Regions from separate parts of the Amycolatopsis sp. NBC_00438 genome, predicted to be linked through region 3. Evidence: riboswitches for the same ligand, from Rfam matches in the RefSeq annotation. Region 3 holds a riboswitch; each other region holds the start of a gene.
The links. A riboswitch is a leader RNA that binds a small molecule or an ion and turns the genes downstream of it on or off. The one in region 3 is predicted to bind S-adenosylmethionine.
Positions count from the first base shown of each region.

Region 1 (7,757 bases), 1.4 Mb from region 3:
CGCGTGCGCGAGGTCCACTTCGGACAGTGGGAGGATCCGCACCTCGCGGATCTCGATGATCGCGACACCCTTGTCGGCGGAGTCGACGACCAGTTCGCGCTCGCCGGCCACGGGCGGCGCCTCGCCGTCGGCTTCATAACCCGCGAGGAGCGCGGACGTCGTCGTCTTCGTGCCGTCGAGGATCGCCCCGACGAGCTTGTCCCGCAACGGCCCCGGGAACGCGAACTCAGCGCGCCTCACGCGTGCACCCGCGGCGGCGCGGCGCGAGGCGCGTCGTCCCCGCCGACCACCCGCGCGCCCGGCACCGGGCCGTGGGCCACGCGGACCGTGCGGCACACCCCCGCACCCGACAGCTCGGCCGCGACCTCGACCGCCGTCTGCGCGTCTTCGCAGAGGAACGCGCACGTCGGGCCGGAGCCGGAAACCGTGCCCGCGAGCGCGCCCGCGTTGACGCCGGCGCGCAGCGTGCGGCGCAGCCCCGGCCGCAGCGAAACCGCCGCCGCCTGCAGGTCGTTGCCCAGCAGCAGCGCCAGCTGACGCGGATCGCCCGAGGCCAGCGCCTCGACGACCGGCGTGTGCGCGCCGATCCGCGGCGGGTTGCCCTCGGCGCGCAGCCGGTCCAGCTCGCCGAACACCTTCGGCGTCGACAGGCCGCGCTGGTCGAAGGCCAGCACCCAGTGGAACGTGTGCCGCGAGAGCACCGGCACCAGCTGCTCGCCGCGGCCGGTGCCCAGCGCCGTGCCGCCGTAGAGCGCGAACGGGACGTCGCTGCCCAGGCCGGCGGCGATCTCCGCGAGCTCGTCGCGGGTGATTTCGAGGTTCCAGAGGGAAGCCAGGCCGACGAGCGTCGCCGCCGCGTCCGCGCTGCCGCCCGCCATGCCGCCGGCGACCGGGATGCCCTTGCGCAGCACCACGCGGACCTTCGGCTCCTCGGTGCGGCCGACGTGCGCGGCCAGCGCTTCGACGGCGCGCCAGGCCAGGTTCGTGGCGTCGGTGGGCACCGAACCCTCACCCTCGCCGTAGATCTCCAGGCCCGGGTCGTCGGTGACCGCGACGGTCACTTCGTCGGTCAACGACAAGGCCTGGAACACGGTCACCAGCTCGTGGTAACCGTCCTCGCGCAGGTCGTCGACCGCCAGGTGCAGGTTGACCTTGGCCGGGACCCGGACGGTGACTGGGGGCGGGACTACAGCGAGCACCCGACCAGCCTACGTGCCCGCACCGGCCGGCTTCCCGCCAGGAGAAAGGACGTCGAGCGCCCGGCACCCGCTGAACGCCGTGAAGGGCACCTTCAGGGACATAGAGTCCCTGAAGGTGCCCTTCACGGCTTTGGGGGCCGGCTTTGGGGTCAGGCCGCGGCGACACCCTGGGGGCCGCGGGCGGTGTGCGTGACGTGGCCGCCGCGCTCGGCGACCCACGCCAGCGCCGCGTCGGCCCGCTCGCCGCGGACGCCGAGGCGGAACCGGCCGACCGGGGTGTCGCCGATCCGGGTCAGGCCCCCGCCGATGGTGGCGAACTCGACGTCGAAGCGGCCCGCGGCCTCGGGCAGCAGGGCGCCGACCGAGGCAAAGCCGACCAGCACGACGTCGACCGAGCGGTCGTAGCGCGACGCCTGCGCGCGGGTGGTCTCGATGGCCGGCAGCAGCGCCTGCGCGGTGCGGCTGCCCGGGTTCGAGATCAGGTCGAGCACGGAGCCGCGCTCGACGACCGTGCCGTCTTCGAGCACCGCGACGTCGTCGCAGACACGGCGGACGACACTCGCGTCCGGCGTCGTGACCACGATGGTGACGCCCAGCTCGGCGCGCGCCCGGTCGAGGACGGTGAGCACCGCGCCGGCCTCTTCGGGGTCGATGCCGGCGGTCGGGTCGTCGGCGAGCAGCACCGCGGGGGCCGCGGCGAGTGCCTTCGCGACGGCGACGCGGCGGAGCTGGCCGGCGGTCAGCTCGCCGGGACGCTGCGCGGCGCGCGGGGTCAGGCCGACGAGGTCGAGCAGCGAGCCGACCTTGCTGCGGCGCTGCGGGCCGTCGATGCCCAGCTGCTCCAGCGGGGACGCGATGTTGCCGGCGATGGTGCGCTCGGCGATCAGCTCCGACTTGGTGCCGACGACGCCGAGCTGACGGCGGATCTCGCGGAGCCGGCGGCCGTCGAGCGTGCCGGTGTTGAGGCCGTCGAGCCGCACGACGCCGCGGTCGGGCCGCTCCTGCAGCGCGATGCAGCGGGCGAGAACGGACTTGCCGGACCCGGCCGGGCCGACCACGCCGAACAGCGAGCCGGCCTGGACGTCGACGCTCACATCGTGCAGCGCGACGACCGGATTTCCGTTGAGGGCAAAGGACTTGGACAGGTTTTCGACGGTGATCACGAAGGCTCCAGAAAACGGGGCGCGTAGATGTACGCGTCCGGCCGCAAGCAAGTGTCCGTCCTCTATGGACGGTGCATGAAGAAGAGGTGTGACGGGTCGAGCAAGCTCAGTTGGAGCGTCGACATGCGGTCACGGAGCGGCGACCCTCGTCGACAACGCGGCGTTTGGTCAGCAGCAGCGGGCGAGCAACCCTCTTCATCGGGACGGCCTCCATCGGTCCTGGCGGTAGCACCTGCCCTGCGGAGGGTGGTTGCTGCGACTTCGGCGAGCCAGGTCTCTCAGTCGCTCGGGATGGACGTACTGAGTAAAACCGATCCCGAGGAGCGAAAGCAAGCCTGTTGGGCCAGATCACACGACTGGAGGTGTCCGGATCGCGAGACGGGCACCGCGGAGGACGTATTTTGCCGCGGTCAGCCGGCGACGGCGGCGAGCCGCGCGAAGTCGTGCACGTCCAGCTGCTCACCGCGGGTCTTCGGGTCGATCCCGGCGGCCACCAGCAGCTCACCGGCCCGCTCGGCCGACCCGGCCCAGCCGGCGAGCGCCGCGCGGAGCGTCTTCCTGCGTTGTGAGAACGCGGCGTCCACGAGACCGAACAGCCGGTCCCGGTCCTCGGACGCCGGCGCGTCGCCGCGTTCGAAGGCGACGAGCGCCGAATCGACGTTGGGTACCGGCCAGAACACCGAGCGTGGCACCGCGGCGACCTTGCGCGCCGAGCCGTACCAGGCGAGCTTGACGCTCGGGACGCCGTAGATCCGGCTGCCGGGGCCGGCGGCCATCCGGTCGGCGACTTCGGTCTGGACCATGACGAGGCCGCGGCGCAGCGACGGCAGCTCGGCCAGCAGGTGCAGCACGACCGGCACGGCGACGTTGTAGGGCAGGTTGGCCACAAGCGTGGTGGGCTCGGCGGGCAGATCCGCCTTCGAGACGCGCATGGCGTCGGCCTCGAGGACGTCCAGCCGGCCCGCGGCGTCCGGCCCGCGTTCGGCGACGGTCTTCGGCAGCCGTTCGGCCAGCTTCGGGTCGATCTCGACGGCCACGACCCGCGCCCCGGCGGCCAGCAGCCCGAGCGTCAGGGAGCCGAGCCCGGGCCCGACCTCCAGGACGACGTCGTCCGGGCCGAGGCGCGCGAGGTCGACGATCCGCCGCACGGTGTTGGGATCGTGCACGAAGTTCTGCCCGAGCTTCTTGGTCGGCCGCACGTCCAGCTCGGCCGCCAGCCCGCGGATCTCGGCAGGTCCCAACAGTTCAACCACCGGGTGAGCTTACCCAGCATGGTCCGGCAACACCGCGAGGGCAGCGGTGGCCAGCTCGCGCACCCGCCGCCAGTCCGGCTCGGCCGCGAGAGCATCGAACGTCCAGAGGTGTGCGTTGACTTCGCCGCTCATCCGTGTGAGCAGGCAATCGAGTTCGGCGAGGGCCGGTGTGGCCTCGCCGTGTCCTGGGCTGCGTCCGAGGTCTTCGTAGAAGTCGTCGAACTCCAGGGCGAGTTCGTCCGCGCAGACGGGAATGCCGATCTCGCGCAACCACGCCTGCTGCCGCTCGGCGGGCCACGTCAGCCGGGTCAGTGCCACGCGGAAGTACCGGAGCTTGTGCCGTTGGTAGTACTCCTCCACGGACCCAGTCTGACCAGGTCCTGGGGCCGGGGCACCCGAATATCCGTGCGGGGAGGGTCGGCCCGCGTACCCGGACAGTCGGCTCGCGTACTTGAAGGGTCGGCTCGCGTGATCGAGGAGCCGACACGCGTGATTGGACGTTCGACACACGTGACCGCAGGCGGAACCCGCGTGATCAGGCGGGTATCTCGCCTGATCACGCGAAACGGCCCCCACCCGGAGGTGGGGGCCGTTTCGGAAAAGCGGAAGTCAGGCCTTCTTGCCGCAGACCGGCCAGGCGCTGTAGCTGCCGCCGCGGCCGGCGCGGACCTTCTCCGCCACCGCGATCTGCTCTTCACGCGAAGCCTGGTTCGGCAGCGCGGCGTACTGGGAGCCGCCGTAGGCGTTCCAGGTCTGCTTGTCGAACTGGAGGCCGCCGTAGTAGCCGTTGCCGGTGTTGATGGCCCAGTTGCCGCCGGACTCGCACTGCGCGATGCGGTCCCACGCGGAACCGTCGCCGATGTCCGGGGTCGCGGCCTTCTTGGTGCCGACGTGGATGATCTTCGGCTTGGCCGGAGTGATCACCTGCTCCGACATCGACTCGCGCGAGACCTCTTTGCCGTTCTTCTGCGTGACCTTGTAGGTCACCATCTTCTCGCCCGGCGTGCCCGGGTCCTCGACCTGCGTCTTGCCCTTGTCGAGGTCCGGGTCGTCGACCTTCTGCTCGGGCGGGGCGATGGTTTCCTTCTGGTTCACCATCGAGACGCCGGTCCGGCTGATGTGGACCTCGGCGCCGTCGGTCAGCTTGACGTCCAGGCCGCCTTCGGCCGCGTCCTCCGGGCCCAGGGTGAGCTTGTACTCGCCCAGGAACTCCTTCGTGGTGACGGCGGTCGTCGTGACCTGCTTCGGCTCGTTGGCCCCGTCGAAGAGCGTGAGGTGCTTGAGCGTCTTGATCTGGACCGTGGCGCCCTCGAGGGGCAGCTCGCCGTCCTTCGGCATCGACATCCACGTGCCGGCCTTCTCGGCGTCGGTCATGCCGAGCTGGGACAGGGCGTCGCCCAGGTGGGTCGCGCGGACCCAGGACGTGCGCTCCGCGCCGTCGACGACCAGCTTCAGCTGGCGGCCGCGCTCGAGCTTGATGACGCCGCCGTCGCCGACCTCGGCCTGCGGGGACGGGGAGAGCGAGTCGTGCGCGCCGACCGACAGGCCCGCGTCCTCCAGCACCTCGCCGACGGTGTCGCCGAACGAGTGCACGGTGGTCGTCTGGCCGTCGACGTCGACGGTGATGCTCTTGTTCATCGCCAGCGCGGCCGCGCCGCCGCCGGCGATGCTGATCATGACGCCGAGGACGGCGCCCTTGAGGAAGCGGCGCTTCCAGACCTTGGAGGTCGCCCGGATGCTCTCGTCCAGCATGGCCTTCTTGGCCTGCGGGGACGCGGTCCGGTCCGCCTCGATCTCGTCCGGGATGACGATCGGCGGGAGGTAGGTGGTCTCCGCGTTGATGAGGCGGATCAGTTCGTCGACGTCGACGTCGATCGACGCCATCATCGCGTCGGCGTCGGGGCCGAGCGCGGCGAGGATGTCCTGCTGCGTGATGTTCGGGTCGTCAGAAAAGTCGAGCTGGCCGTACGCGGTGTCCTCGAAGTAATTGCGGTCGAGGACGGCGGCGGAGCGTGCTCCAGCCTGTCTGCTACCTGTCACCGGGTCGTTCCCTTTCCCAAGACGCCGTTCGGGGCGGCAGTCTTTACGTCTGGGCCCGCAGCCGGCGCCATCGTCACGGTCCCGGTCGTACCAACCCGGTTCCGCTTCCCCGACGTGCACTGACGTGACTGAGGGCGTAACAGCCGGCAACTGCATGGTGCAGTACCGACCGGCACGATCACGGGACAGTAACGGGTCCCGCCGGGTTGCGCAAACACCCCCCGGAGTGTCGTGATCTGAGTCACTCCATCAGGTGGGCGATCATGGAACCCGGTTGTCGCAATGCGTTCACCCCGTTGTGACACTGGGGAGTCGGTAGACCCGCTCGGCCGTGGTCCGGACCGATTCGGCGACTTCGTGGACAGCTTCGCCCCTGAGCGCCGCGAGGTGACGGACGGTGTACGCGGCGCCGTAGGGCTCGTTCGGGCGTCCACGGAAGGGGTGGGGGGTCAGAAACGGCGCGTCGGTCTCGACGAGGTAACCGTCCGGCGGGCAGAGCCGCGCCGCCTCGTGGAGCCCCTTGGCGTTCTTGAACGTCACGGTGCCGGCGAACGAAAGCACGTATCCGGCGTCGATACAGCGTCGCGCGATTTCCGCGTCCCCGGAAAAACAATGGAAGATTACGGCATTCGGCGCACCCTCTTCGGCCAGAATGCGCAGCACGTCCTCGTGGGCCTCGCGGTCGTGGATCATCAGCGGCTTGTCCAGCCGCTTCGCGAGGTCGATGTGCCAGCGGAACGCCTCCTGCTGGGCGTCGTGGGGCGAGTAGTCCCAGTAGTAGTCGAGGCCGGTCTCGCCGACGGCGACGACGCGCTCGGCCGACGCCAGGCGCTCCACTTCGGCCTTCTCGGCGTCGCCGAAGGCCTTGGTCCGGGTCGGGTGGATCGCGACCGCGGCCCACACCCGGCGGTCCCACGTCGCCGCCTCGGCCGCCCAGCGGGCGGAGGCGAGGTCGTCCGCCACCGTCACCACGCGCGCGACGCCCGCGCGCTCGGCGCGGTCGACCATGGCCGTCACATCGGCCGCGGTGACCGCGCCGCACGCGTCGAGGTGGGTGTGCGCGTCCACCACCGATACCGGGAGCCGGTCCGGGACCGGCGGCAGCTCGCGCTTCTCGTCACCCAACTCGCATACCTCTTACTTCGTGATCGGGGCCCACTCGGGGCCGGTTTCCCCGAGTTCCGGGTCGAGCTTCGTGAACAGCGGCGACGGCTTGGCGAGCGGGACGCCGACCTCGATCGGCGTCGACTCCCACTTCGCCTGCTCCGCCGCGTAGTCACCGGTGAGGATCGGGTTGACCCGGCCGGCGATGTCGAGGTCCTCGACCTCCTTGAGCTCCGGCTGCGCGGCCCACACGCCGGTGCCGCCGAGAGCCTCGTGGATCTTCTGGGCCGAGTGCGGCAGGAACGGCGTCAGCAGCGTGTTGGCGTCGCTGACGACCTGCAACGCGGTGTGCAGCACGCTGTCGCGGCGGGCCGGATCGTCCTTGAGCTTCCACGGCTCCTGGTCCGACAGGTACTTGTTCGCCGCCGTGACGACGCGCATCGCCTCGCCGGCCGCCTGCTTGAACCGCGACCGGGCCAGGTGCGCCCCGACGGTGTCGAACGCCTTGCGGGACAACGCCTTCAGCTCTTCGTCGGCCGGGGCCGGCGCCTCCGGGCGCGGGATCGCGCCGACGTTCTTGTGCGCCATCGAGATGGACCGGTTGACCAGGTTGCCCCACTCGTTGGCCAGCTCGAAGTTGGTCCGGCGGACGAACTCGTCCCAGGTGAAGTCGGTGTCCTGGGTCTCCGGGCCGGCGACCGAGATGAAGTACCGCAGCGTGTCCGGGCCGAAGTCGCGCAGGAAGTCCTCGACGTAGATGACACGCCCGCGCGAGGTCGAGAACTTCGAGCCGCTCATGGTGAGGAACTCGCTGGAGACGATCTCGTCGGGCAGGTGCAGCTTGCCGTACTTCCCGGCCTCGCCGCCCTTGTCACCCTCGCCGTTGTGGCCGAACAGCAGCGCCGGCCAGATCTGGGCGTGGAAGGTGATGTTGTCCTTGCCCATGAAGTAGTAGGACCGCGCGTCGGGGTTGGTCCACCACTCCTGCCACGCGTCCG
Region 1 is NZ_CP107923.1:9,312,121-9,319,877, reverse strand. Features, by position in the region: gene OG494_RS42960 (ASCH domain-containing protein) at 1-240, opposite strand, end outside; gene OG494_RS42955 (4-(cytidine 5'-diphospho)-2-C-methyl-D-erythritol kinase) at 237-1,199, opposite strand; gene OG494_RS42950 (methionine ABC transporter ATP-binding protein) at 1,349-2,362, opposite strand; SAM riboswitch class I at 2,570-2,660, opposite strand; gene rsmA (16S rRNA (adenine(1518)-N(6)/adenine(1519)-N(6))-dimethyltransferase RsmA) at 2,773-3,615, opposite strand; gene OG494_RS42940 (hypothetical protein) at 3,625-3,975, opposite strand; gene OG494_RS42935 (transglycosylase family protein) at 4,225-5,655, opposite strand; gene OG494_RS42930 (TatD family hydrolase) at 5,944-6,780, opposite strand; gene metG (methionine--tRNA ligase) at 6,793-7,757, opposite strand, start outside.
Region 1: linked by a shared signal. The riboswitch ahead of OG494_RS42950 (methionine ABC transporter ATP-binding protein) and the one ahead of thrC (threonine synthase) in region 3 are both predicted to bind S-adenosylmethionine.

Region 2 (7,757 bases), 360 kb from region 3:
CGTCGGTGACCCACGCGGCGGTGGCGGACGGTTTCGCCGGCACCGTCGGTGACGGTACGAAGGTGACTGTTTCGGTCGCCAAGGCCTGAAAGCCTCGTGAGTGTTCAGGGCGGTTCTAACCGCCCTGAACACTCACGAGGACGGTCACGAATCGGTCGCTTTCCCACCCGAAAGGGCCGGGAATCGGCAAGCTGAGCCCTTGTGCGCGCGGGAGGCGCGCATGGGGGAGGGGTACGCGAGAAATGAGTCCTGGCAGAAAACGCGGCATTCTCATCGGCGGCGCGCTGGGGGTGGTCGCGGTCGTGGTGGCGGCGTTGTTCCTCTTGAACGGCGGGAGCGCACCCGAAGCGGCCGCGGGATCGGGGGAGACGGCCGTCGAGAGCCCCGGCGCGCTCGACCCGAACTCGGCGATCACCGAGTACCTGCAGGATTTCGCCGAGAACAACCCGGACGCCGCGGCGCGGCTCACGGACGACAACGCGGCGGCCGCCGTGGCCCTGCGCGACGCGCGGAACACGCTGAGCCCGTCCGCGCTGGCCGCGAAGCTGACCCTGCTGCAGCCGACGCCTGCCGGGGCGAAACAGACCAGCGGGACCTACCACGTGTCCTGGACGCTGAAAGAGCGCCAGGTCTGGTCCTACGACGTGCCGTTCACGCTGGCCCAGGCCGGTGGCAAGTGGCTCGTGCACTGGGCGCCGACACTGCTGCACCCGAAGCTCGAGGCGGGTCAGCGGCTGGTGATCAGCACCGCCGTCCAGGACAGCACCGCGGTCGCCGACCGCGACGGCAAACCGCTCCTGATCAGCGGCGCCGGCGGCGTGCACCCGGCCGAGGGCAACCCGGCGCCGCTGCTGCGGTCCGCGCTCACCGGCCAGGTCACGGCCGCGTCGGGCGGCGGTTTCGCGGTGGTCCGCACGGACACCAGCGGCAAGAACCTGGAGACGCTGTTCGGGAAGGCGTCGGAGGAGGGCGCGAAGCCGCTGACGTCGAGCCTGAGCCTGGGCGCGCAGAAGTCCGCGCAGGCCGCGGTCGACGGCTATTCGGGGTCCGCGATGCTGGTCGCCCTCGACACCGGCTCGGGCGACATCCTGGCCGTCGCGCAGAACGCGGCCGCCGGCGACTCGCCGAAGGCCCTGAACGGGCTGTACGAGCCGGGGTCGTCGTTCAAGATCGCCACGTCGGTCGCGGCGATCCAGCAGAGCGGCCTCAACGCGGGCTCGCCGGTCGACTGCCCCGGCGTCGCGACGATCGGTACGCGCACGGTCAAGAACGAGGGCTTCGAACTGGGCGCGACGAACCTGCAGACCGCGTTCGCGCGCTCCTGCAACACCACGTTCGGGCAGCTCTCGCTGAACCTGCCCGCGGACGGGCTGGTCAAGGCGGCGAACGAGCTGGGCCTCAACGCCGACTACGAGATCCCGGGCCTCAAGACCGAGCTCGGCAAGGTCGAGCCCGCGGCGAGCAAGGACGAGCAGGTCGAGGACGGGTTCGGCCAGGGCCGGATCCAGGCCAGCGCGCTCGGCGGCGCGATGATGGCCGCGACGGTCGCCTCCGGCAAGGCGATCACGCCGAAGCTGTGGCACGACCTCGACACCGTCGTGGTCAAGGGCTACTCGCCGCCGCCCGCGTCCGTGCTGGGCGAGGTGCGCAAGATGATGCGCGCGGTGGTCACCAGCGGCACCGGCAAGGCCGCGGCGGGCGCCGGGAGCGTGTTCGGCAAGACCGGCACCGCCCAGTTCGGCGACGGGCAGCAGGCCACCGGCTGGTTCGTCGGCTACCGCGGGAACGTCGCGTTCGCCGTCGTCCTGGAGAACTCGAACGACTCGGGGCCCGCGGTCCAGCTGGCGGCGAAGTTCCTCAAGTCCCTCTGACGCCGGGGCGTCACTTTCAAGTGAAAGTGACGCCTTGGTTCGGCCGTGGGCGAAGCATCCGGGTCGTACCGTGGGGACATGGAGACGATCGCGCTGGCCGAGGTGGCCGCGGTGCTCGCGGACCCGAGCCGCGCCACCATGTGCCTCGTCCTGCTGGACGGGCGGGCGTGGACGGTCGGCGAGCTGGCCAGGGAGGCCGGGATCGCGCTGTCGACGGCGAGTGAGCACGTCACCCGGCTGGTCGACGCCGGGTTCGTCGCCCGTGTGAAGCAGGGGCGGGCGAGTTACGTCCGGATCGCCGACCCGCGCGTCGCCGAGCTCATCGAGCACCTGGCCCAGCACGCCGAGCACCGGCCGGTGACCGGGCTCAAGTCGTCGGTGCGGGTGCGGCGGCTCGGGTTCGCGCGCACCTGTTACGACCACCTGGCCGGCCTCGTCGGCGTCGCGGTGCGCGACGGCATGCTCGCCACCGGCCTGGTCAGCACGGACGCCGGGCTGGCGCTGACCGAGCGCGGCCGGGAGGTCTTCGACGAGCTGGGCGTGCCGGTGCCCGACGGGCGGCGGGCGCTGCTGCGCGACTGTCTGGATTGGACGGAGCGCCGGGACCACCTCGCCGGGTCCCTGCCCGCGGCGTTGCTCGGCAAGGCCGTCGACGCCGGCTGGGTCGTCGCCGAGGGGCATCGCGCGGTGAAGGTGCTGCCCGCGGCGGAGAAGCCGTTCGCCGCGCTGGGCGTCGATCTGGCGGTGCTCCGGCCCTAACACACCGGGTGTCCGACTCGTCCCGGTGGTACACGAACGAGTTAATCCGGCCGCTTCACTATTCTGAGGGCCCCACAGCACTCGGGAGGGAGGCGGCATGGACCAGCTTCCCGTGCTGCTCGGCGTCGGCGGTGTCGTCCTGCTCGCCTCCGTGCTCGCCGTGCGCGTCTCGATCCGCCTCGGCCTGCCCTCGCTGCTGCTGTACCTCGGCATCGGCGTCGTGCTGGGGGAAGCCGGCTTCGGCATCCGCTTCGACAACCCCGGCCTGACCCAGTCGCTCGGTCTCGCGGCGCTCGTCATGATCCTCGCCGAAGGCGGGCTGACGACCCGGTGGTCGGCGGTGAAACCCTCGCTGGGCATCGGAATCGTACTGTCCACAGTGGCCGTCGTGGTCAGCATCGCGGTCACCGGCGCGGCCCTGCACTGGCTGCTGGGCCTGGATTGGCGGCTCGCGCTGCTGTGGGGCGCGGTGCTCTCGTCGACCGACGCGGCGGCGGTCTTCTCGGTGCTGCGCACGGCCGGGATCGGCAAGCGGCTCGTCGGCGCGCTGGAGCTGGAGTCCGGCATCAACGACGCGCCGGCCTACATCGCCGTCGTGGTGCTGGCCGAGGGCACCACTGTGGACTGGACGCTGCCGTTCCTGGCGGTCTACGAGCTGGCGGCGGGCCTGGCGATCGGGCTGGCGTTCGGCTGGCTCGGCGGGCTGGCGTTGCGCAAGGCCGCGCTGCCGGCGACCGGCCTGTACCCGCTGGCCACGGTCGCGGTGTGCGTCGTCGCCTATTCGTCCGGGCAGCTGCTGCACGCGTCGGGCCTGCTCGCCACGTACGTCGCGGCCCTGGTCCTGGGCAACTCCCGGCTGCCGCACCGCTCCGACACATTGTCGTTCGCCGAGGGCCTGGGCTGGCTGGCGCAGATCGGCCTGTTCGTGCTGCTCGGGCTGTTCGCGTCGCCGAGCCGGCTGCTGGAGACGCTGGTGCCGGGCCTGGTCGCGGGCGCCGTCGTGCTGCTGCTGGCCCGGCCGATCTCGGTGGTGCTGTCGATGCTGCCGTTCCGGCTGCCCTGGCGGGAACAGGCGTTCCTGTCGTGGGCCGGCCTGCGCGGCGCGGTGCCGATCGTGCTCGCGATGATCCCGCTGTCGGAGGGGCTGCCCGGCGCCCAGCGCCTGGTCGACGCGGTGTTCGTGCTGGTCATCGTGCTGACGCTGCTCCAGGGCGCGACCCTCGGTCCGCTGGCGCGCTGGCTCGGGCTGTCGAAGAAGTCCGAGGCGTACGAGCTCGACGTCGACTCCGCGCCCCTGGACGAGCTGGGCGCCGAGCTGCTGCAGGTCCGCATCCAGCCGGGCTCGAAGCTGCACGGCGTCTACCTGTCCGAGCTGCGGCTCCCGGTGGGCGCGACGGTCAGCCTGGTCGTGCGCGAGGGCGCGGGCTTCACACCGCAGAAGACCAGTCGCCTGCAGGAGCGTGACCAGCTCCTGGTGGTCACGACGGCCACGGTCCGCGACGACGTCGAGCGCCGCCTGCGCGCCGTGGACCGCGCCGGCCGCCTGGCCCGCTGGCGCGGCGAGTCGGGCATCTGACCCCAGGGGCCCAAGGCCGTGAAGGCCACCTTGAGGGACTCAGAGTCCCTGAAGGTGCCCCTCACGGCCTTCGTCCGTGTCGGCGGCCCGGGTACGTGATCTCGGCGTTGTCCGGTGCTTGTCCGATCTCCGCGCCCACATGGTGATCTTTTTCCGCAAGGGTGAATAAACCCCACGGGGAGCTTCCCTGCGTTCGTCCTTTTGGCTTACTCTCCGCTCCATTCGTTAGCTCGAATGGGTGAGTGTTGAGCAGAAGGAGTACGCAGGGTGATGAAACTTCACGCGCGCGGTGCTGGTCTGGTCGTGGCGGCCGTCCTGGGGCTCGGGCTCGCCGTCGCTCCGGACGCGGCCGCCGAGGTGGGCCCCTTTCCGGCCCTGGCCCTGCCGTTCAAGGCCGGCCAGCAGGTGTACTCCGCCGGGATCCACTCCGACGACGGCAGCACCGGCGTGGAGAACGCCCTCGACCTCAGCCCGGCCGACAAGACCGTGCGGGCGCCGCTGGCCGGCACCGTCCACCTGCAGCACTGCGCGGGCGGCGACTGGGTGACCATCGACCACGCCGGCGGCTGGCGCACCGGGTACTACCACATGGAGGGCATCAAGGTCACCGACGGTGAGCAGGTCGCGGCCGGCGACGTGCTCGGCTCGACGGGCAACGCCCTGCCGTGCGGCGGCAGCAGCACCGGCGCCCACGTCCACTTCACGCTCTGGACGCTGCCGGACGCGGCCGCGGCGGACTGGAACGGCGTCGCCTACGGCCGGCTGTCGACGACGGTCGCGGCCGCGCACGGCGAGCCGATCGACGGGAAGACGTTGGGCGGCTGGCTTTTCACCGCCGGCGCGGACCAGTACACCGGCACCGCGACGCACCTCGCGGACCACGCCGTGACGCAGCTTCCGGGCCATTTCCGCGCGAAGCTCTGACGCTTCTCGGATGCTGCTCGACTTGTGAGCGGCGTCTCAACATGTGAGGCGGGGGTTGGCCGCCACGCGGATTTTCGGTTACCTTCTGTCTCAGGTCATGAGTGCCAGCGTTAAGCCCCGGCTTGCTGGCCGGCAACCCTCCTTCCGCGGTGGGGTGCCCCGGGTGAAGACCGGGCCGGTCGCGCCGTGCGACGGGCAAGCGCGGGCCCCTCGCCGGGGGTCCCCCGGATCGCCGAGGAGGCACCGATGACTCTCGCCATCGATCGCACCAGCACCCCCCAGCCCGTCGAAACCGTTGCGGCGCAGGCACTTCCGACCGTCGTGGGCGCCTCGCTGCGGGTCCCGCTCGTCACCGGCGGGGACATCGGTTACGCCAACCTCGACCACGCGGCGAGCGCGCCGTGCCTCGACGCCGTGCGCTCGGCCGTCGACGAGTTCCTGCCCTGGTACGCCAGCGTCCACCGCGGCGCCGGCTTCGCCTCGCAGGTCTCGACCAAGCTCTACGAGCGCACCCGCGACACCCTGCGCCGCTTCGTCGGCGCGCGGCGGACCGACACCGTCGTGTTCACCCGCAACACCACCGATTCCTTCAACCTGCTCGCCCGCAGCCTGCCGCCTCGCACGGCCGTGGTCGTGTTCGACACCGAGCACCACGCCGCGCTGCTGCCGTGGCAGGGCCCGAACGTCCGGCGCCTGCCGACCCCGCGCACCCGCCTCGCCGCGGTGTCCGCTGTGGACGAAGCCCTCGCGGAATCCCCGCAGGGGCCCCGGCTCGTCGTCATCACCGGCGCGTCCAACGTGACCGGCGAACTGCTCCCGGTCGCGGAAATCGCGGCGGTGGCGCGGAAGCACGGCGCCCGCATCGCGCTCGACGCCGCCCAGCTCGCGCCGCACCGCCGGGTCTCGATCAAGGAGCTGGACGTCGACTACGTCGCCGTGTCCGGCCACAAGCTGTACGCGCCTTTCGGTGCGGGCGCGCTGATCGGCCGCGCCGACTGGCTGCGCGCCGCCCGGCCGTACCTCGCCGGCGGCGGCGCGACCAAGCTCGTCACCGAGGACGCGGTCGTCTGGAACTCCGGTCCCGAGCGGCACGAAGCCGGTTCCCCCAACACGGTCGGCGTGTACGCGCTCGGCGTCGCCTGCGAAACCCTCAGCCGGAACTGGGACGCCGTCGAGGCGCACGAACAGGCCCTGCTCACCCGGCTGCGCAAGGGCCTCGAGAGCATCCCGGGCTGCGCCGAACTGCGGCTGTTCGACGCGCCGGTCGACCGCGTCGGCACGGTCAGCTTCGTCGTCGACGGCTTCGACCCGGGCTGGCTCGCGGCGGTCCTTTCGGCCGAGTACGGCATCGGCGTCCGCGACGGCGCCTTCTGCGCCCACATCGCGGCCAGGCGCCTGATCGGCGTCACCGGCGGTGAAGGGCAGCAGGCGGTGCGGGTCAGCCTCGGCCTCGGCAGCACCGAGGAGCACGTCGACCGCGTGCTGCTGGCCCTGCGCCAGATCGCCGCCCGCGGCGCGCGCTGGGAGTACACGAAGGTGGACGGCCGCTGGGCGCCCGCCGGCGACACTCGGGAGCTGCCGCCCTTCTGCTGAGCGCTAGCCTGGGCCGATGGGGAGAGTGCCGCGTTTCTGGTTTCCGTTGGCCTTGCTGGGTTTCGCGCAGATCGGCATGGTCGTGACGCAGCTGCTGGCGCGGCGCAGCCCGGCCGAAGGCCACTTCGCGACCATGTTCTCGCTGCCGATGAGCCAGGAGAACGCGCGCGCCGCCGACGGGATAGGCAGGCCCCGGTACAGCGCGCAGTGGCTCACCCAGGACGACTTCTACGCACCGGGCGCCGGCCTGCCCGAAGGACCGGTGTGGCTGGTCGCCCTCGACGTGGTCCTGCTGGGCGCGGCGCTCTGGTACGCGCTGAGCCTGCGCCGGGCCGGGCGGGCTGTCCACACCGGGCGGTTCGTCCTCGGCACGGTGGCCGCGCTGCTCGCCGTCCCGCTGCTGGACCTCGTCGGGTCCTGGCAGTTCCGGCTCGGCGACGGGCTGCGCGGCCCGCTGCTGGCCACGCTCGGCCTGCTCGCGCTCGCCGCCTGCGAGCGCAGCCGGCTCGTCCTGCTCACCGCGGCGGCGTTCGCGCTGGTCGCCGTGGTGCTCTCGGCGGACGCCGCGGGCGTGCTGGTCTCCGCGGCGATCCTGTTCGCCGCGGCCTTCACCGCCGTGCTGCGCCGCCGCCCGGACACCGCCGCCGACACGCCCTGACCAGCGCCGTGGACAATGGTGCGGTGAGCACCGAGTCCAGCGCTGGAGAACCCGACACCGACGCCGCCGCCGAGGCGGTGCCCGAGCCCGTCCAGGAGACGCCGGAGGCCCCGGCGAAGCCGCTGCTGCCGAAGCGCCGGGTGGGCTGGGTGTTCGCCGTCGCGGTGGTGTTCTGGGCGATCGACCTGGTGACGAAGAACCTGGTCACCGCCAACCTGGAGGGCAAGGAGCCGGTCCGGATCCTCGGCGGGCTGATCTACCTGCAGGTGATCCGCAACCCGGGCGCCGCGTTCTCGATGGCCACCGGCATGACGTGGGTGCTGGCCCTGGTCGCGCTCGCCGTCGTCATCGCGATCATCTGGATCTCGCGGCGGCT
Region 2 is NZ_CP107923.1:648,047-655,803, forward strand. Features, by position in the region: gene ileS (isoleucine--tRNA ligase) at 1-89, shown strand, start outside; gene OG494_RS03125 (penicillin-binding transpeptidase domain-containing protein) at 243-1,871, shown strand; gene OG494_RS03130 (ArsR/SmtB family transcription factor) at 1,950-2,630, shown strand; gene OG494_RS03135 (potassium/proton antiporter) at 2,728-4,206, shown strand; gene OG494_RS03140 (M23 family metallopeptidase) at 4,477-5,130, shown strand; SAM riboswitch class IV at 5,224-5,338, shown strand; gene OG494_RS03145 (aminotransferase class V-fold PLP-dependent enzyme) at 5,377-6,723, shown strand; gene OG494_RS03150 (hypothetical protein) at 6,740-7,381, shown strand; gene lspA (signal peptidase II) at 7,459-7,757, shown strand, end outside.
Region 2: linked by a shared signal. The riboswitch ahead of OG494_RS03145 (aminotransferase class V-fold PLP-dependent enzyme) and the one ahead of thrC (threonine synthase) in region 3 are both predicted to bind S-adenosylmethionine.

Region 3 (7,757 bases):
CCCCGTCGATGAGTTCGCAACGTCGTCCATTGTCCGGCATCCCCTCGAGGTCCTGCACCGTCAGGGGGCCCGAATCGGCGGGATGCTCGATGTCTGCCATGACCGTCATGGTGCTCTCCTTTCGCTCTTCGCACCAGAGCACACCAGAGGGCACCGACAGAAACGGCGTCGAACACGGGTTCGGCGCCTGCATTCACACGGAAGCGTGAATACAGGCGCCGGCGTCACATCAGCGGAACAGTTACTTCTTGTTCTTGCCGGAGTCCTCAGTGGACAGTGCGGCGACGAAAGCCTCTTGCGGGACCTCGACCCGGCCGACGGTCTTCATCCGCTTCTTGCCTTCCTTCTGCTTTTCCAGCAGCTTGCGCTTACGCGAGATGTCACCGCCGTAGCACTTCGCCAGAACGTCCTTGCGGATCGCGCGGATCGTTTCGCGCGCGATGATCCGGGCACCGATGGCCGCCTGGATGGGCACCTCGAAGTTCTGCCGCGGAATCAGCTCGCGCAGCCGGTTCACCATCCGGTTGCCGTAGGCGTAGGCGTCGTCCTTGTGCACGATCGCGGAGAACGCGTCCACACCTTCGCCCTGCAGCAGGATGTCCACCTTGACCAGGTCCGCCGCCTGCGTGCCGGCCTCTTCGTAGTCCAGCGACGCGTAACCGCGCGTACGCGACTTCAGCGTGTCGAAGAAGTCGAAGATGATCTCGCCCAGCGGCAGGTTGTACCGCAGCTCGACCCGGTCCTCGGACAGGTAGTCCATGCCGAGCAGCTGGCCGCGCTTGTTCTGGCACAGCTCCATGATCGTGCCGATGAACTCCGACGGCGCCAGGATGCTGACCTTGCTGAGCGGCTCGAGCACCTTGTCGATCTTGCTGCCGGTCGGCCAGTCCGACGGGTTGGTGACGTGGATTTCCTTGCCGTCGTCCAGCACCACGTCGTAGACGACGTTCGGCGCCGTGGAGATCAGGTCGAGGCCGAACTCGCGCTCGAGCCGGTCCCGCGTGATCTCCAGGTGCAGCAGGCCGAGGAAGCCGCAGCGGAAGCCGAACCCCAGCGCCACCGACGTCTCCGGCTCGTAGTCGAGCGCGGCGTCGTTCAGCTGGAGCTTGTCGAGGGCCTCGCGCAGCTCGGGGTAGTCGGAGCCGTCCACCGGGTAGAGCCCGGAGTAGACCATCGGCTTCGGCTCGCGGTACCCGGCGAGCGCGTCCTTGGCGCCGTGCCGTTCGGACGTCACGGTGTCGCCGACCTTGGACTGGCGGACGTCCTTCACGCCGGTGATCAGGTAGCCGACCTCGCCGACGCCGAGCCCCTTGCTGGCCTTCGGCTCCGGCGAGATGATGCCGACTTCCAGCAGCTCGTGGGTGGCGCCGGTGGACATCATCTTGATGCGCTCACGCGGGGTGATCTTGCCGTCGACCACCCGGATGTAGGTGACGACGCCGCGGTAGGTGTCGTACACCGAGTCGAAGATCATCGCGCGGGCCGGCGCGTCCGCGTCGCCCTGCGGCGCCGGGACCATCTTCACGACCTCGTCGAGCAGCGCGCCGACACCCATGCCGGTCTTGGCCGAGACCCGCAGCACGTCGTCGGGCTCGCAGCCGATGATGTGGGCCAGCTCACCCGCGTACTTGTCCGGGTCGGCCGAGGGCAGGTCGATCTTGTTGAGCACCGGGATGATCTGGAGGTTGTTCTCCAGCGCGAGGTACAGGTTGGCCAGGGTCTGGGCCTCGATCCCCTGCGCGGCGTCGACCAGCAGGACCGCGCCTTCACAGGCCTCCAGGGCCCGGGAGACCTCGTAGGTGAAGTCGACGTGGCCCGGGGTGTCGATCATGTGCAGGACGTGGTCCTGACCGTCGACCTGCCAGGGCAGCCGGACGTTCTGGGCCTTGATGGTGATCCCGCGCTCGCGCTCGATGTCCATCCGGTCGAGGTACTGCGCGCGCATGGCCCGCTCTTCCACGACGCCGGTGAGCTGCAGCATGCGATCGGCCAGGGTGGACTTGCCGTGGTCGATGTGCGCGATGATGCAGAAGTTCCGGATGAGCTCCGGAGGCGTGAAGGTGGTGTCGGCGAACTTGTTGCGCGCTGTCACTCGAATGAGTCCTCGGAAAGTCGGGGATGGCCACGTCCATGCTCCCATGGCGCTCCGGGTGCGGGTGGGGGTCATCCCCGATGCGAGCCCACGTGAACCGTGGTGCCCTCGAAGTATGAGCACTTCGCACCAGCCGGCACCACCTCCCCAGCCGGATCCGGACGGTTTCGGCCGTGTCCTCGACCGTGCCTTCGGTCACCCTTCGGGCGTGCTCGGCCGCCTCGGCGGCCGGCTCATGGCCCGGGGCAACTCCGCCACCGAACACCGCGTCGTCGACCTGGCGAAGCTCGAACCGGACGAGACCGTCCTGGTCGTCGGGCCCGGCCCCGGCGTCGGCCTGCACGCCGCCGCCCGGCTGGCCGGGCGCACGATCGGCGTCGACCCCTCCCCCGAGATGCTGGCCCTGTGCCACGAACGCTGCGGTGACCAGGCCGAACTCCGGGAGGGGTCGGCGGCGCACACCGGCGAGCCCGGCGAGTCCGTGGACGTCGTCCTGACCGTGAACAACGTCATGCTCTGGGACGACCGCGCGGCCGGCTTCGCCGAGCTGTTCCGGGTCCTGCGCCCGGGTGGCCGGCTGCTGCTGTCCGCGCACGAGAAGTGGCTGCCCGTGAGCAGGCACGTGCTGGCCGACGAAGCCGCCGAAGCGGGCTTCGCCGACCTGCAGACGTGGACCTGGGAACCACCCGGCTTCACCGCGCTCGCCGCGCAGCTGCGGGCCGTCAAACCCGCCTAGCGGGTGTCCGTGCGGATCGGGTGCCCCTCCGGCACCTCGACCAGGACGATGCGCGTGCCGTCGGGATCGGCGATCCAGGCCTCGTCCAGGCCCCAGGGCTCACGCTGGGCGTCCCGCACCGGCGTCAGGCCCTTCGCCCTGAGCCCGGCCAGCTCGCCGGCCAGGTCGCGCACCTGCAGCCAGAGCACCAGATCGGGCGACGCGCCCGTCTCGCCCGAGCCGGACACCTCCACTGAGCCGTGGCCCAGGAAGAACACCGTGCCGCCGGGGAACTCACGCTCCACGGCCAGGCCGAGCGTGTCGCGGTAGAACGCGGTCGTCGCCTCGACGTCCCGCGGGCGGATCAGCAGCCGGCTCTTCAGGACTTCCATCCGACCATCCCTACCGGAGGTCCTCAGGCCGCCGCAATCGCGGCGATGCCGGACAGCACGATCACCGACCCGGCCAGCCGCCGCACGGCGTCCCGCTCGCCCAGCACCAGCCACGCGGCGAGGCCGCCCAGCACGATGCTCAGCTCCCGGGCGGGCGCCACCAGGCTGACCGGCGCCATCGTCAGGGCGAACAGCACGAGGATGTAGGCGATCGGCGACAGCAGCCCGACGATCAGCACCTCGCGGCGCTGGTCACGCCAGAGCCGCGTCACCTCGGCGCGGCCGGCCCGCGCGCTGGGCAGGAGCAAGGCGCTCTGGATGAGCGTGCCGAGGCCGAGGTACACGACCGGCGGCATGCCGATGCCGGTCACCGAGTGCGCGTCCCACAGGGTGTAACCGGCGATCGTCAGGCCGGTCAGCACGCCGTAGAAGATCCCGGCGCGGCGTGCCTTCGCGGCGGCCGGGTCGTGCGCGGCGCCACCGCGGCGGCCGGTGCTGATCACCAGCACCCCGGTGATCACCAGGAACGCGCCGAGCAGGCCGAGCCAGCCGGGCCGTTCGCCGAGCACCAGGACGGCGGCCAGCACCGACAGCAGCGGCCCGGTGCCCCGCGCGACGGGGTAGACGACGGACAGGTCGCCGACGCGGTAGCCGCGCTGCAGCACGATGCCGTACCCGACGTGCAGCACCGACGTGCCCGCCGCGGCCAGCAGCCAGCTCCACTGTGGACGTTGCGGCTCGACGACGAGCAGCACGACCGTCACCGGCAGCAGGGCGACGGCGGAAACCGTGTAGTAGAGCCAGACGAACTGGGTGCCGCCGGATTCGATCCGCTTGGCGGCCAGGTTCCACGCGGCGTGCACGACGGCCGCGACGAGGACGAGGGACAGAGCGGTGGTGTTCACAGGACCCCTTAGGGGTTTTCGCGCGCGCGAAAACCGGGTCCTCCAGGCTTTTGCCCCGTCAGATGAACGGCGGGCCTTCCGGACCCGCCGATGGTGCCGCTCGGACCAGACCCACCGGTTCCTGGTTGTCTCGCTGGTGTGACTCGAACTGCGGGCGGACCGGTGACGGAACCCTAGGCACTACCGCCGTCCACCGTACTCCCGGTGATCCGGGCCTCGCAGGACGCGGTCGCGGGCGGCCGGAGCTGGGCTGTTAAAGTCGTGGCTCGTTGCCGTGCGGCATTCCGTCATGGAGGAAACCCGCTTTCGCGGGGCCACACGAGCGCGGCGGCGAAGCTCACCGAGTGAAAGCAGGAGCGCCTCATGGCCAACATCAAGTCGCAGATCAAGCGCATCACCACGAACGAGAAGGCGCGTCAGCGCAACCAGGCGATCCGGTCCTCGGTGAAGACCGCGATCCGCAAGGTCCGCGAAGCCGCTGACTCCGGTGACAAGGCCAAGGCCGTCGAGATGCAGCGCGACGCCGCCCAGAAGCTGGACAAGGCCGTCTCGAAGGGCGTCATCCACGCCAACCAGGCCGCCAACAAGAAGTCGGCGCTCGCGAAGCGCGTCAACTCGCTCTGAGCTGCCTGATCTCTGGAGAAGCCCCGGCCCCGGCCGGGGCTTTCTTCATGATCAGCGGTCGCCCTTGGCCGCCGCCACCTGCAGGACCGCGCGTTCCAGCGCGTAGTTCGGGTCCGCCGCGACGCCCTTGACCTCGGCGTTCAGCCGCGCGACCACCCGCATCGCGGTGGCCAGGCCGTCCTGGTTCCAGCCGCGGGACTGGCCTTGGGCCTTGCGGACCTTCCACGGCGGCATGCCCAGCTCCCCGGCCAGCTGGTTCGGGTTGCCGCGGCCCGCGCCGGAGACGCGGGCGATCGTGCGGACCGCGTCCGCCAGCGCGTCGGCGACCAGGACGTGCGGGACGCCGAGCTGCATCGCCCAGCGCAGCGACTCCAGGGCCGCCGCGCGGTCGCCGCTCACGGCCTTCTCCGCCACCGCGAACCCGGTGACGTCGGCACGGCCGCGGTGGTAGCGGTGGACCGCGTCGGCGTCGACGACCCCGCCGGCGTCCGCCACGAGCTGCATCGCCGCCGAGGAGAGTTCCCGCAGGTCGGAGCCCACGGCGTCGATGAGGGCCGCGACCCCGGCCGGGTCGATCTTGCCACCCGCCCGGCGCACCTCGTGGCGGACGAACTGCTCCCGCTCGGCGGGCTTGGTCAGCTTCGGGCACTCCGTCACCTCGGCGCCGGCCTTCTTCAGCACCGCCGGGAGCGTCTTGCCCGCCTTGCTGCGTCCACCGCCGGTGTGCACGACGACGAGCACGATGCCGTCCGCCGGGTCTTTCAGGTACGAAGCCACGGCGTCGGCCAGCTCCTGCGAGATGTCCTGCGCCGACTCGAGGACGATCACCCGGCCCTCGCTGAACAGCGACGGGCTGACGAGTTCGGCCAGCTCGGGCGCTGTGAGATCGGACACCCGGGCCCGCGTCAGCTCCGCCGTCGCGTCGATCGCGCGGGACGCGGCCAGCGTCTCGCGGACGGCCCGCTCGATCAGCAGTTCTTCCTCACCCAGGACCAGGTGGAGCGGGGCCGGGGCGGTGGCTTGCGCGGTCACCCGGGAATCCTCTCACTTGCTTCCCGGTGCGCCCGCTCCGGTGATGTCGAGCGGGCACCATGGCACGCCTCGAGCACCATGTCGTACGGTGTCCTGGAGGCGGCGCGCTCTTTGGCGCGCACCGACAACTGAATACCGCTCATCCAGAGGGGCAGAGGGAACGGCCCGACGAAGCCCCGGCAACCGGCGTACAGCCTGTCATCCCGCGATCGCGGGATAGCTGACGACCACGGTGCCAATTCCGGCCCGCTTCGGCGGGGCAGATGAGGAAGGAACCTCGCGATGACCGCAACCCTCGGCACGACCTCCACCACCAAGACCCCGGATCTCGGACCGGCCGTCGAACTGGTGTCGAAGGAAGAGGGCCACCGGCAGCCGCTCGCCCCCGAGTTCGTCTCCGCCGAAGACTTCTCGCCGCTCGAGGTCGCCTACGACTTCGGCCGCGTCCGTCGCGAAGACATCGAGGCCGGCCCCAAGAACATCTGGCGCTACAAGAAGCTCCTCCCGGTTCCGTCCAACGTCGAAGAGATCCCGAACACCGAGCCCGGCGCGACGCGGCTGATCCGCGCCGACCGCCTGGCCAAGGAACTCGGCCTCAAGCGCGTGTGGGTCAAGGACGACACCGGCAACCCGACGCACTCGTTCAAGGACCGCGTCGTCGCCGTCGCGCTGGCCGCGGCCCGCGAGTTCGGCTTCGACGTGCTCGCCTGTCCCTCGACCGGCAACCTGGCCAACGCCGTCGCCGCCGCGGCGGCCCGCGCGGGCTGGAAGTCGGTCGTCCTGATCCCCCAGTCCCTCGAACGCGCCAAGATCCTCACCACCGCGGTCTACGACGGCGACCTGATCGCCGTCGACGGCAACTACGACGACGTCAACCGCCTCGCCACCGAACTGGCCGGCGAGCACCCGAGCTGGGCCTTCGTGAACGTCAACGTCCGCCCGTACTACTCCGAGGGTTCGAAGACACTCGCCTTCGAGGTCGCCGAGCAGCTCGGCTGGCGGATCCCGCCGCAGATCGTCGTGCCGATCGCCTCCGGTTCGCAGCTCACCAAGGTGGACAAGGGTTTCCGCGAGCTGGGCCAGCTCGGCCTGGTGGACGCCAGCCCATACAAGGTGTTCGGCGCCCAGGCCACCGGCTGCTCGCCGGTCTCGGCCGCGTTCCGCGCCGGCCACGACGTCGTCCAGCCGGTGAAGCCGGACACCATCGCCCGCTCGCTGGCGATCGGCAACCCGGCCGACGGCCCGTACGTGCTCGACATCGTCAACCGCACCGGCGGCTCGATCGAGGACGTCACCGACGAAGAGGTCGTCGAAGGCATCCGGCTGCTGGCCCGCACCGAGGGCATCTTCACCGAGACGGCCGGCGGGGTCACCGTCGCCACGGCGAAGAAGCTGGTCGAGACGGGCAAGCTGGACCCGGACGCCGAGACGGTGCTCCTCATCACCGGCGACGGCCTCAAGACCCTCGACGCCATCGAGAACCACGTGGGCCCCAAGGCCACCGTGCCGGCGTCGGCCGCGGCCGTGAACCAGGCCCTCGGCTACTGACGTCTCCCCCGCCGGGGGCGAGCCCAGGCTTGCCCCCGGCGGGAACGCGTTGCCGGGCAACGGAATCAAGTCAGCGGCGAGGCGGCCCTCGTGGCTCACCCCGCCGGGCTATCGCGGGCCCTGACGGGTCCGGGACGACGGCCGTGTCGCCGTCCGTGTCGGTCCGGGTCACCAGGGCGCCGAGCGCCGACAGCGTGTCCACTGTGGACTTGCTGGGATGACCGTAGGTGTTGCCCGCGCCGACGCTGATGAGCGCCGCCCGCGGGGCCACCGCGGCGAGGAACGCCGGCAGCGAGTACCGCGAACCGTGGTGGGGCACCTTGAGCACCTCCGCTTTCAGATCTCCGACGTCGGCCAGGAGGTCCGCCTGGGCCGCCAGTTCGACGTCACCGGTCAGCAGCACACGCCCGGCCGCCGTCTCGGCCCGCAGGACGACCGAGCTGTTGTTG
Region 3 is NZ_CP107923.1:287,381-295,137, reverse strand. Features, by position in the region: gene OG494_RS01270 (Uma2 family endonuclease) at 1-109, opposite strand, end outside; gene lepA (translation elongation factor 4) at 242-2,092, opposite strand; gene OG494_RS01260 (class I SAM-dependent methyltransferase) at 2,208-2,828, shown strand; gene OG494_RS01255 (VOC family protein) at 2,825-3,199, opposite strand; gene OG494_RS01250 (DMT family transporter) at 3,223-4,104, opposite strand; gene rpsT (30S ribosomal protein S20) at 4,468-4,728, shown strand; gene holA (DNA polymerase III subunit delta) at 4,780-5,760, opposite strand; SAM riboswitch class I at 5,897-6,030, shown strand; gene thrC (threonine synthase) at 6,043-7,308, shown strand; gene OG494_RS01230 (ComEC/Rec2 family competence protein) at 7,379-7,757, opposite strand, start outside.